Regions from separate parts of the Sphingomonas sp. AAP5 genome, predicted to be linked through region 1. Evidence: riboswitches for the same ligand, from Rfam matches in the RefSeq annotation. Region 1 holds a riboswitch; the other holds the start of a gene.

What was found. Region 1 has a riboswitch for thiamine pyrophosphate ahead of E2E30_RS10270 (TonB-dependent receptor). Riboswitches for the same ligand answer to the same signal wherever they lie in the genome.
Region 2: linked by a shared signal. The riboswitch ahead of thiC (phosphomethylpyrimidine synthase ThiC) and the one ahead of E2E30_RS10270 (TonB-dependent receptor) in region 1 are both predicted to bind thiamine pyrophosphate.

The regions. Positions count from the first base shown of each region.
Region 1 is NZ_CP037913.1:2,224,009-2,229,948, forward strand. Features, by position in the region: gene E2E30_RS10265 (phosphotransferase enzyme family protein) at 1-6, opposite strand, end outside; gene E2E30_RS10270 (TonB-dependent receptor) at 11-2,314, opposite strand; TPP riboswitch at 2,345-2,454, opposite strand; gene E2E30_RS10275 (RluA family pseudouridine synthase) at 2,487-3,179, opposite strand; gene E2E30_RS10280 (M15 family metallopeptidase) at 3,250-4,053, shown strand; gene wrbA (NAD(P)H:quinone oxidoreductase) at 4,043-4,645, opposite strand; gene E2E30_RS10290 (pirin family protein) at 4,784-5,482, opposite strand; gene E2E30_RS10295 (LysR family transcriptional regulator) at 5,608-5,940, shown strand, end outside.
Region 2 is NZ_CP037913.1:3,354,125-3,360,064, reverse strand. Features, by position in the region: gene E2E30_RS15525 (DUF2141 domain-containing protein) at 1-361, shown strand, start outside; gene E2E30_RS15520 (MipA/OmpV family protein) at 432-1,307, shown strand; gene E2E30_RS15515 (ferritin-like domain-containing protein) at 1,497-2,522, shown strand; gene E2E30_RS15510 (ferritin-like domain-containing protein) at 2,579-3,619, shown strand; TPP riboswitch at 3,650-3,760, shown strand; gene thiC (phosphomethylpyrimidine synthase ThiC) at 3,801-5,717, shown strand; gene E2E30_RS15500 (ParB/RepB/Spo0J family partition protein) at 5,761-5,940, opposite strand, start outside.

The DNA of each region.
Region 1 (5,940 bases):
GGCCATGGGATCAGAACACGCGCGACAGCGTCGCGATCAGCGCCGCGCCGCTCCCGACATAATAAGCCGGCGCTGCCCCGGCGATGACGCTCCCGCGACGCCCGATCGTGTCCCGCGCGTTGGGGGTGACCGCCGCGACGCCCGACAGCACGCGCGGATTGGTGACGTTGATCGCATTGAGCCGCAGATCGGTACGCTTGCCGTCGAGCCACTCGGCCAGATGCACGCCGACCGACAGGTCGAGCGTCGCATAGCCCGGGATGCTCTCGTCATTGACGAAGGTGGCATATTGGCGCGCGACATATTTCAGCGCGCTGCTGCCGAAAAAGCGGCCGTCGTCATACGTCCCGCCGAGCCCTACCTGGAAGGTCGGGCTCGACACCGCATGCTTGCCGCGCGTCGGCAGGAAATCCGCGCCGACCGGCAGGTCATTGTCGAGCCGCGCGCGCAGAAATTCGCCCGAGACATACAGGCTGACCCCGGCGGCGGGGCGGTAGTCGATCTCGCCATCGACGCCGTACGACGTCTGGCTGCCGGCGTTGAGCGTCGAATTGACCTGCGCGCCACCGACATCGACCAGCGTGGCGAGCTGGCGATTGCGGAAATGGTAATGGAAGGCGGTCACCGACGCCGACAGGCTCGGCCCGATGTAGCGATAGCCGAGCTCCTGCGAGACCGAATATTCGTTCTTGAGCGCGTTCGTCCCCTGCGTGCTCAGCACACCGCCGTAATAGCTGTTGTAGAGCGTGAATTCGTTGGGGCCGCGGAAGTTGGTGGTGACGTTGGCGAACAGCTGCTGCCGGTCGTCGAGTTGATAATGGATCGCCGCGCGCGGCAGTGCGGCAAAACTGTCGCGGCGCACCGCCGATTGCGGACCAGGCAAATAATTGCGCCCATTGCGGAGCAGATCGACGCCCTTGAACCCGACGTCGATGGTCAGCCGCGGGGTGAGCGTAATGCTGTCGGCGAGGAAGAAACCCTTGGTCACCGTGAGCGTGCGCTGATCCTCATACGCCAGCAAGCGACCGTCGGCAGTGCGGATCGCCGTATCCTGATAGCCCCACGGATCGACCGGGCGCCCGTCCGCACGCACCGCGCCATAGGTCTGCAGCACGCGGTCCTTGCCGTAATCGAACCACAGGCCAGCCGTGATCCGGTGCGCTCCGGCGGCCAGCGTGAGCTTGGCGACGGTGCCGCCGCGGAACTGGTCGCCGGTATAGTTACCGAGCACGGTCGCCGTGCCGTCGACCGCGCCGGGCAGCGCGACCGGCCCCAGCGCCTCGGTGCCGAGGTAATTGCCCGTGGTCGAGAGCGCCGTGCCGTAGGGCGAATTGCCGTAGCCGAACTGGAGATAGCTCGTCGTGTCGAGCGTCAGCCGATCATTGAGCACCAGATGCAGCGGTGCCGCGAGATAGACGTTGCGGAACGGCGCGCGGTGAAGCCGCCAGTAATTGGTGTTCCCGGCGCTATAGCTGCGGTCGTAATTGAACCCCCGCCCCTCAGCCTTCCAGTCGGCGAGCGTCGGGCTGGGATAGGTCGAGGAATTGGCATCGTTGAACGACACGGCGAGGCTCGCGCGGTTGCCGTTGCCCCATTCGTTGAGCAGCTTGGCGTCGACATGCTGGCGCGTGTCGAACCCCGCCCCGCGCCAATTGTCGGCGCGGATGTTGGAGTAGGACACGAACGCCTTGAGCCCGGTCCGGCCGATCGTGCCGGTATCGACCCGCACGAAGGCGCGCCGCGCGGCGTACGATCCGAGCGAGAGATTGACGAGCGCCTGCGGGCTCGCCTTGGGATCGTCGAGCGTGAGCGACAGCAGCCCCCCCGCCCCGCCGACGGTCGGCGAGTCGAGATCGACCGCGCCTTGCGCGAGCGTGATCTGCTTGAGATTCTCGGCATCGGCGAATTGCGCCGGATAGGCGTAATAATAGCCGATGTCGTTCTGCGGCGCGCCTTCGAGCAGCACGCCGATCTCGTCCTGCCCGAGCCCGCGCAGCGTCAGGCTCGAGCTGGTCGACAGGCCGTAGGGGTCGCTCGACGAGACGTTCGCGCCGGGCAGCAGGCCGATGAGTTGGAACGCGTTGAGCGTGGGCGCTTGCTTGGTGATGAAATCGGCCGAGATCGCGCTTTGCGCCTTGGGCGCGTGCTGGTCGGGCAGCAGGCCTTCGGGATCGGGATGGCCGGTGACGACGATATCGCCGGGCGGGTCCTTGTCCTCGGCGAACGCCGGGACCGCGAGCACCGCGCTCGACAGCAGCGCGAAGCCGAGCGCGCCGCGCGCGATGCCGTCGGTCGTGGAAAGCCTGCGTGTCATCCGTCGTCACTCCTACACGGAGGGGTAACGGAGTCTGCCGCCAGCCCTCCCTACGCCGGTATCAACCGGATCAGGTTCAGCGGGTCGTGGGCTGCAGCCCACCTCTCAGCCGCGCATTAGCGGCCCCCCGGGGAGCGCGGGGCTTAGTCGGTCAGGTCACGCGAGGAAAGCGCTATTGCGCGGGCGCGGCATCAGCTTCGGTAAATCCCGCCGCGATGAAGCGCTCGGGGAGCGGCGCCTTGGCGATGATCGGCTCCTTGCCCGCCCGTGGCACCATCAGTTCGGCGGCGTGGAGCAGCGTTGCGGCGCCGTTCGCCTTGGTCCCGTTGCCGTAGATCGGATCGCCGACCACCGCCGCGCCGAGCGCCTCGGCGGCATGGACGCGGATCTGGTGCGTTCGGCCGGTCTCGGGGATGAACTCGACGAAGCTGCGCCCGTCCTTGATCGACAGCACGCGCCACGCGGTCCGCGATGCCTTGCTGCCCTTGGCGCCGAGCGGATCGCCGACCATCCGCCAGCCGGTCTCTTCGGTGCTGACCTTCGCAAGCGCGAGATCGATCAGCCCGCTTTCACCCTCGACCACACCCTCGAGCACCGCGAGATAGCGCTTGCGCACGAGACCCTGCTCGAACGCCTGTTGCAGCCGCGCGTGCGCCTTGGGATTGCGCGACAGCAGCAGGCAGCCCGACGTGTCGCGATCGAGCCGATGCACCGGCACCGGCCAGCGCTTGAAGGCGAAGGTCAGCCCGTCGAGATGGTTTTCGAGGGAGAGCGACCCATCGCGCGGACGATCGACCGGGAGACCGGCGGGCTTGTCGATGACAAGCGCCTCGCCGTCGAGGAAAAGAACATGATTGGCTAGCATCCCACCCCCTTGCCACCGCAAGCGCCGACATGCCAGAGCCCGCGCCGTGCGAGCGATGCGAACTTGGGCGATGGGGATCGCGTTCGCGCCGTGGGCGGCTTCCCCCACGCTCGCCCAAACGGCTGTTCCGGCGGGCCTTTATCCCGGCGACCTCCCCGCTGCGATGGCCGACGGACGCATGCTTGGCCACCTGCCCTATCCTGAAGTCGCAATCGGCGATCTGGTTGCGGCGCCGCCCGGTTTCGCGGTCGGCCAGCCTTGCGTGATCAATCGCGATGCCGCGCCCGACCTTGCGCGGATGCTGACCGCCGCCGCGCTGACGCCCAGCGTAGGCAAGACGCTCCGCGGCCTGTCGTGCTTCCGCTCGATTGCGCACCAGCGCGCGGTCTTTTGCCACAATCGCCGACGCGGCCATTGCGGCGACCCGGCGATGCGCGCGCTGACGGTCGCGCCGCCGGGGTTCAGCGAGCACGCAACGGGCTATGCGATCGACTTCGCGATCCGGCCGTCGGCGGGATGCGCCGATGTCGACAGCTGCATCGCGACGACTCCCGCCGGTCGCTGGTTGATCAGCCACGCGCCCGACTTCGGTTTCGAACTGTCGTTCCCGATCGGCAATGCGCAAGGCGTCACGTGGGAGCCGTGGCATTGGCGCTGGGTCGGCGCCAATCTGAAGGTGCCTGGCGCGACGCGCGCGCGCCTGGCGGTCGGCCGCGCGCGCGCGAGCTACCCGGCGAGCCCGCGGGTGACCGACATATCCGACCTCTGGCTCAAGCCACCGTCGGTGCCGCCACCCGTCATGCTCCCGCAATTGCTGCCGCCGCCGATCATCGCTCCGGTCGAGCGGCGGAGGCGCAAATGGTTCAGGCTTTGAGCTTGGCCGCCGTCTCGGCGATGCGCTTGCCCTGATAGCGCGCGCCGGCGAGCTCTTCGGCATGCGGCTGGCGGCTGCCGTCACCATCGGCGATCGTCGATGCGCCATACGGCGTGCCGCCGACCACTTCCTTGACGCCGGTCATGCCCTGGAAGCCGTAGTCGAGGCCAACGATCGTCATGCCGTGATGCATCAGGTTCGTGATGATCGAGAACAGCGTCGTCTCCTGCCCGCCATGCTGGCTCGCGGTCGAGGTGAACGCACCGCCGACCTTGCCGATCAGCTTGCCGCCGAACCACAGCCCGCCGGTGGTATCCCAGAACGACGCCATCTGGCTCGGCATGCGACCAAAGCGCGTCGGTGCGCCGACGATGATCGCGTCATAGTCAGCGAGCGCGTCGGGGCCGGAGATCACTTCGTGCGCGGTATCGGTCTTGAAGTGCGCCGCTTCGATCACCGCTTGCGGCGCAGTTTCGGCGACGCGGCGGATGTCGACCTCGGCACCACCGGCGCGCGCGCCTTCGGCGACGGCGTCGGCCATCTGCTCGATATGGCCGTAGGACGAGTAATACAGCACGAGAACTTTGGTCATCGGATAGTCCTTCTTCTGCTAGCTCCCCTCCCGCTTGCGGGAGGGGTTGGGGGAGGGAAGTCTGACACGGAGAGGTTAGCGCCCGAGGCACGCCCCTCCCCTAACCCCTCCCGCTAGCGGGAGGGGGATACGCGTACGCTACTGGCTGTCGACGAGCACCAACTCGGAATCCTCGAGCGCGGTGATCGTCACGGTCTGCCCGCCATCCATCGCCGCGCCATCGCGCGCCTTGAAGGTCTGGCCGTCAATCTCGACCGATCCCGTCGCGGGCACGAGATACGCGTGCCGCCCGGGGCCGACTTCGTGCGTGATCGTCTCGCCAGCCCGCACGAGTGCTGCGAGCACGCGCGCCTCGGCACGGATCGGCAGCGCATCGGTGTCTTCGGCAAAGCCGCTCGCCAGCGTCACGAACTGCCCCGAACGATCGTCCTTCGGGAAAGGCTTTGCGCCCCAGCTCGGCGATCCGCCCTTGCGGCTCGGCTCGATCCAGATCTGAAAGATCGTCGTCTGCTCGGGCTCGAGATTGTATTCGGCATGGCGCACGCCGGTCCCGGCGCTCATCACCTGGACGTCACCCGCCCCGGTGCGGCCTTCATTGCCCATCGAATCCTTGTGCGTGATCGCGCCCTTGCGGACATAGGTGACGATTTCCATGTCGCGATGCGGATGCGGCGGGAAGCCGCTGTTGGCGGCGATCTCGTCGTCGTTCCACACGCGGATCGCGCCCCAGCCCATGCGGGCGGGCTCGTAATAATTGGCGAAGGAAAAATGGTGGCGGGCGTTGAGCCAGCCATGCTCGGCATGGCCGAGGCTCTCGAACGAACGTCTCTCGATCATTGCGGATCTCCCGAAGGAATTGCGTTGGCACCAAGATAGGCGTTTGGATTGCGCGGTAAATGGAAACACTGGAAACCGATCGTTTCGACATGTAAGGAAACGCGTCGCCTGGAGCCTTGTACCAAATGCGTCTTCCCGATCTCGAAGCCTGGGCGATTTTCGCCAGTGTGGTCGAACACCGCTCCTTCAGTGGAGCCGCCGATTCGATCGGCGTTTCGAAGGCGACGGTGTCGAAAGCGGTGACGCGGCTCGAGGCGCATCTCGGGCAATCGCTGTTCCACCGCACGTCGCGCCGGCTGACCTTGACCGAGACCGGCAAGGGCCTGGCGGAACATGCCGCCCGGATTCTCGCCGAGGCGATCGCCGCCGAGGAAGCCGCGCACGATGCCGCGACGACCCCGACCGGGCTGGTACGGTTGAGCGCACCGATGACGCTCGGCCTCGCGATCGTCGCGCCG
Region 2 (5,940 bases), 1.1 Mb from region 1:
CCTGTCGGTCGATCTCACCAATCTGCGGTCGCACAAGGGATCGGTCCGCGTCTGCCTGACTGCCGACCCGCAGAACTTCCCCGCGTGCATCGACGATGCGCAGGCCGTGACGCGCTCCATACCCGCGACAGCCGGCAGCTTGCGCTTCGATGGGCTGGCGCACGGCGATTACGCCGTCGCGGTGATCCATGACGAGAACAACAACCGCAAGCTCGACACCTTCGCCGGAATTCCGCGCGAAGGCTTTGGTTTTTCTCGCAATCCGGCAGTGAGCTTTGGCCCACCGCGCTTTGCTGCGGCCCGCTTCACGCTGACAGGTGATGCAGATCGGCAACAGATCAAAATGCGTTATCTGCTCTAGTCTACATTTTCGGACCCAAAGCGTTGCGCGAGCGTTACGGCCCCAAATCCTTAGATTCTGGAGCTACCCCGTGATCGATCGTCGCCTTCTTCTGTCCGCCGCCACCCTGCTGATCGCCAGTGCCGCCCCGGCGTTTGCGCAAAGCGCGCCGCCCGCCCCGGCGGACAACGACCAGATCGCCGCCGACTTCAACAAGGATTCGGTCACGGTCGGCATCGGTGGCGCCTACCTTCCCGATTATGACGGCTCGAACGAGTATCGCTTCGTGCCGGCACCCGCCGCGATCGGCTCGGTCAAGGGCTTCAACTTCTCGGTGATCGGCAACCGTGCCAGCATCGATCTGATCCCGAACCGCCCGGGCCAGTCGATCGATCTGCAATTCGGTCCGATCGGCGTGATCAATTTCGACCGCTCGAGCATCAAGAACATCGACGACGTCCGCGTCCGCGCACTCGGCAAGCGCAGCACCGCGCTCGAGCTCGGTGGCTATATCGGCATCGGCAAGACCGGCGTGATCACCAGCCCGTATGACAAGATCTCGGTGTCGGTCAGCTATCGCAAGGGCGTGACCGGCGCGCACAATAGCGGGATCTGGCAGCCGAGCTTCACCTATCTGACGCCACTCAGCCGCAAGGCCGCGGTCGGCATCCTCGCCTCGGCACAGCATGTCGGGCAGGGCTATGCCGACACCTATTTCAGCATCACGCCGACGCAGAGCCTCGCGAGCGGCCTTCCGACGTACGCGGCACGCTCGGGCTGGAAGAACTATTCGGTGGGCGGTTTCGCGACCTATTCGCTGACCGGCAATTTGCTCCACGGCGTCAAGGTCGTCGCCGGCGGTACCTATTCGCGGTCGCTGGGGGACTTCTCCTACGCCCCGATCGTTCGCATCGCCGGCTCGCCCAACCAGTGGCTGGGCGCCGTCGGGCTCGCTTACACTTTCTAACCCCGGCGCAATTCAGCGCAGGTTCAGGACCCGTCGTGGAACACAACTCGTGATTCCACGGCGGGTTTTCGTTTGCGCGCGGATCGTCGGGAATGGCCGACGCTCCAGCTATTCGGGTCTTGCGCCGTCGCGCGCGAGGTGCCACGCCAGCGCCGCACTATAGCGTTTCCAGCAAAAGGGTTCGCCCCAATGACCGACACCGAAGACCAGCTGATCGAGCGCCTCGAAGCCCGCGCCGACCGTCGGAATGAGCGCCGCGAATTCTTCCGCACAGCCCTTGGAGCCGGTGCCGTCGCCGCAGTCGGCGCCGCCGCCGTCGCGGTCGGGACCAGCGCATCGGCGCAAGCGACGTCGGAAACCGACATCCTCAATTTCGCGCTCAACCTCGAATATCTCGAGGCGCAATTCTATTCCTACGCCGTCTTCGGTACGGGCTTGCCCAACAGCCAGCTCACCCCGGGCAGCGCCAGCACGACGACGCAGGGAACGGTCACGGGTGGCCGCCAGGTCAGCTTCAGCGATCCGCTCGTCGCGCAATATGCGCGCGAGATCGCCGGTGACGAAACGCAGCACGTCGCCTTCCTTCGCAGCCAGCTCGGCACCGTCGCCGTCGCGCAGCCCGCGATCGACATCGGCAGCACCGCCACGAGCGCCTTCACGGTCGCTGCGCGCGCCGCCGGCCTCGCGACCAATGCAAGCGGCGCGGTCGACAACGTCAACGGCACTTTCGACCCTTACGCCAACGACCAGAACTTCCTGCTTGCCGCCTTCCTGTTCGAAGATGTCGGCGTCACCGCCTATAAGGGCGCGGCCTCGCTGCTGACGACCAAGGCCTATATCGACGCGGCGGCAGGCATCCTCGCCGCGGAGGCCTATCATGCCTCGATCATCCGCACCGTGCTGTACAGCAAGGGCCTGGCGACGCCGTCGCTGCGCACTGCGGCGGGCGCGATCTCCGACGTTCGCGACAAGCTCGACGGGACCTCGGACGACGATCAGGGCATTGCCTCGGCAGTCGTCGCGAACAGCCAGTTCGCCGCGCTCAACGGCCTGACGGCATCGAACATAGTCCCCACCGGGCTCGACGGCATCGCCTATGGCCGCTCGACCGGGAACGTGCTCAATATCGTCTACCTCAACAGTCTGGCTGTCGCGAAGGGGGGCTTCTTCCCCAATGGGCTCAATGGCACCATCGTGACCAGCACCGCGAATTGAGCCGCCCGATACCTTTAGCCTGACGCCTTCCAGCTTGCCCGAACGGGAGTTCCCCAGTGATCGATAGCGACATCCTCTTGCAGGTTCTCGACGCCGGCGAACGCCGCCGCGCCGAGCGCCGTAATTTCCTGCGCAGCGCGGGCGTCGCCTCGCTCGCCGTTGGCGGCGCATCGCTGCTGTCGGCCTGCGGCGGCAGCGGCTCGACGAGCACCGATCCAGGCGCGACGGCAACCGCAACGCCGACGCCGAGCCCGAGCTCGACCAGCACGCTGCAGGACCAGGACACGCTCAACTTTGCGCTCAACCTCGAATATCTCGAAGCGCAGTTCTACAGCTATGCCGTCACTGGCGCAGGGCTACCCAATGCGTTGATCGCCAAGGGCGATGGCAACCAGACCGTCCAGGGCACCGTGACGGGCGGCCGCAAGGTCACTTTCACCGATCCGATCGTCCAGCAATATGCGGTCGAGATCGCCGCCGACGAAGTCGCCCATGTCGCCTTCCTGCGTTCGGCACTCGGCGCGGCCGCGGTTGCGATGCCGTCGATCAACATCGATGGCGGCGCCAATGGCGCCTTCTCGGCCGCCGCGCGCGCAGCCGGGATCGCAACCACCAATGGCGTCGTCGATCGCGTCAACGGCACCTTCGACCCTTACGCCAGCGACGAAAACTTCCTGCTCGGTGCGTTCATCTTCGAAGATGTCGGCGTGACCGCATACAAGGGCGCTGCGCAGACGATCAACACGACATTGCTGCTCGATGCCGCTGCGGGCATCCTCGCGACCGAGGCGTACCACGCCGGCCTGATCCGGACCGTGCTCTATTCGAAGGGCCTCGCCACCCCGAGCCTGCGCGTCAGTGCCGGGCTGATCAGCGACGCGCGCGATAGCCTCGATGGCACGAGTGACATCGATCAGGGCATTACCGGCACCGCGACGACCTCTAACCTCGTTCCGGTCGATGCCAACGGCCTCGTCTACGGCCGTACCGCGGGCCAGGTGCTCAACGTTGTCTATCTCAACAAGAACGCCGTGGTCGGCGGGGGCTTCTTCCCCAACGGCCTCAACGGCAACATCCGCACCAGCGCCGCAAACTAGTTGCACGCGGCGCGCGAGCGCCTAGACTGACGCCATTCCCCGGGGGGCTGCTGATCGGCGGCTGAGAGGGGGGCACGAGCCCCCGACCCGCATCAACCTGATCCCGTTAATACGGGCGTAGGGAGGGAGCGGTGACCGCCCGGAAACCGTCTTTGCTCCTTGCGATTTTGGAGCGAAGAGCATGGCAGATATTCCCGCGCGTACCGAAATCGGCGTGACGACTGGCCCGATCCGTGGCTCGCGCAAGATCTACGTGCCCTCGGCAGCGATTCCAGGGCCAGGCGTCGCGATGCGCGAGATCCTCCTCGAACCATCGTGTGGCGAGCCGCCCTTGCGCGTTTACGACACGTCGGGGCCCTATACCGACCCCAAAGCGCGGATCGATATCCACGTCGGCTTGCCGACGCTGCGGCGCGACTGGATCCTCGCGCGCGGCGACGTCGAGGAATACACTGCGCGCGAAATTCGTCCCGAAGACAATGGCTTGACCGGCCCCGATCGTTCGGCTGGCGTACCGCAATATCCCAATGTCGTTAAACGCCCGCTGCGCGCCAAGCCCGGCGCCAATGTCAGCCAGATGCACTATGCGCGACGCGGCATCATCACCCCCGAGATGGAATACGTCGCGATCCGCGAAAATCTCGGGCGCGCTGCCGCCAAGGAAAAGCTGATCCGCGACGGCCAGGACTTCGGCGCATCGATCCCGGATTACGTGACGCCCGAATTCGTCCGCGATGAAATCGCGCGGGGGCGGGCGATCATCCCCAACAACATCAACCATCCCGAATCCGAACCGATGGCGATCGGGCGCAACTTTCTGGTCAAGATCAACGCCAATATCGGCAACTCCGCCGTTGCGAGCAACGTCGCGGCCGAGGTCGACAAGATGGTCTGGTCGATCCGCTGGGGGGCCGACACGGTGATGGACCTCTCGACCGGTCGCCACATCCACGACACGCGCGAATGGATCCTGCGCAACAGCCCCGTGCCGATCGGCACCGTCCCGATCTATCAAGCGCTCGAAAAGGTCGGCGGCGTTGCCGAGGACCTCACCTGGGACATCTTCCGCGACACGCTGATCGAACAGGCCGAGCAGGGCGTCGATTACTTCACGATCCATGCCGGCGTGCGGCTTGCCTATATCCCGATGACCGCGAAGCGCGTTACCGGGATCGTCTCGCGCGGGGGCTCGATCATGGCGAAATGGTGCCTCGCGCACCACAAGGAGAGCTTCCTCTACGAGCGCTTCGACGAGATCACCGAGATCATGAAGGCGTATGACATCGCCTACTCACTCGGCGACGGCATGCGCCCCGGCTCGATCGCCGACGCCAACGACGAAGCGCAGTTCAGCGAGCTCTACACGCTCGGCGAACTCACCCACCGCGCCTGGAAGAGCGACGTCCAAGTGATGATCGAAGGCCCCGGCCATGTGCCGATGCACAAGATCAAAGAGAATATGAAAAAGCAGCTCGAAGTGTGCGGCGAGGCGCCCTTCTATACGCTAGGGCCGCTCACCACCGATATCGCGCCGGGCTACGACCATATCACCAGCGGGATCGGCGCGGCGATGATCGGGTGGTATGGCACCGCGATGCTCTGCTACGTCACGCCGAAGGAGCATCTCGGGCTCCCCGATCGTGATGACGTCAAGGTCGGCGTGGTGACCTACAAGGTTGCCGCGCACGCCGCCGATCTCGCCAAGGGCCATCCCGCCGCCAAGATGCGCGACGATGCGGTCAGCCGCGCGCGCTTCGAATTCCGCTGGCGCGACCAGTTCAACCTGTCGCTCGATCCCGATACGGCCGAGCTCTACCACGACGAGACGCTCCCCGCGGAGGGTGCAAAGACCGCGCATTTCTGTTCGATGTGCGGGCCGAAATTCTGCTCGATGAAGATCACGCAGGAAGTGCGAGATTTTGCGGCGAAGCAGAACCAGCCGGCGGACGGCTTCCTCGCCGCAACGCCGCCGGTCGATGCGGCCGACGCCGACCGCGCCGCTTTCGCACGCGGTGCGCAGGCCGAGGCGGGCATGGCCGAGATGAGCGCCACGTTCAAAGCGAAGGGCAGCGAGCTCTATCTGCCTACGACCGAGTGACCTGCCGGTCCGGCGGACGCCCGAAGCGTCCGCCGGCCGCGGATCAGATACGCTCGCCGGTCAGCCGCTGGCACACCATGTCGAGTTGATCGAGCGTCGAATAGGACAGCGTCAGCGTGCCCCCCTTGGCGCTGTGCGCGACACGCACCGACAGGCCCAGCAGATCGGCCAGCTGATGCTCGAGCGCCGCGAGATCAGGATCGCGCCCCTCGCTGTCGCGCTG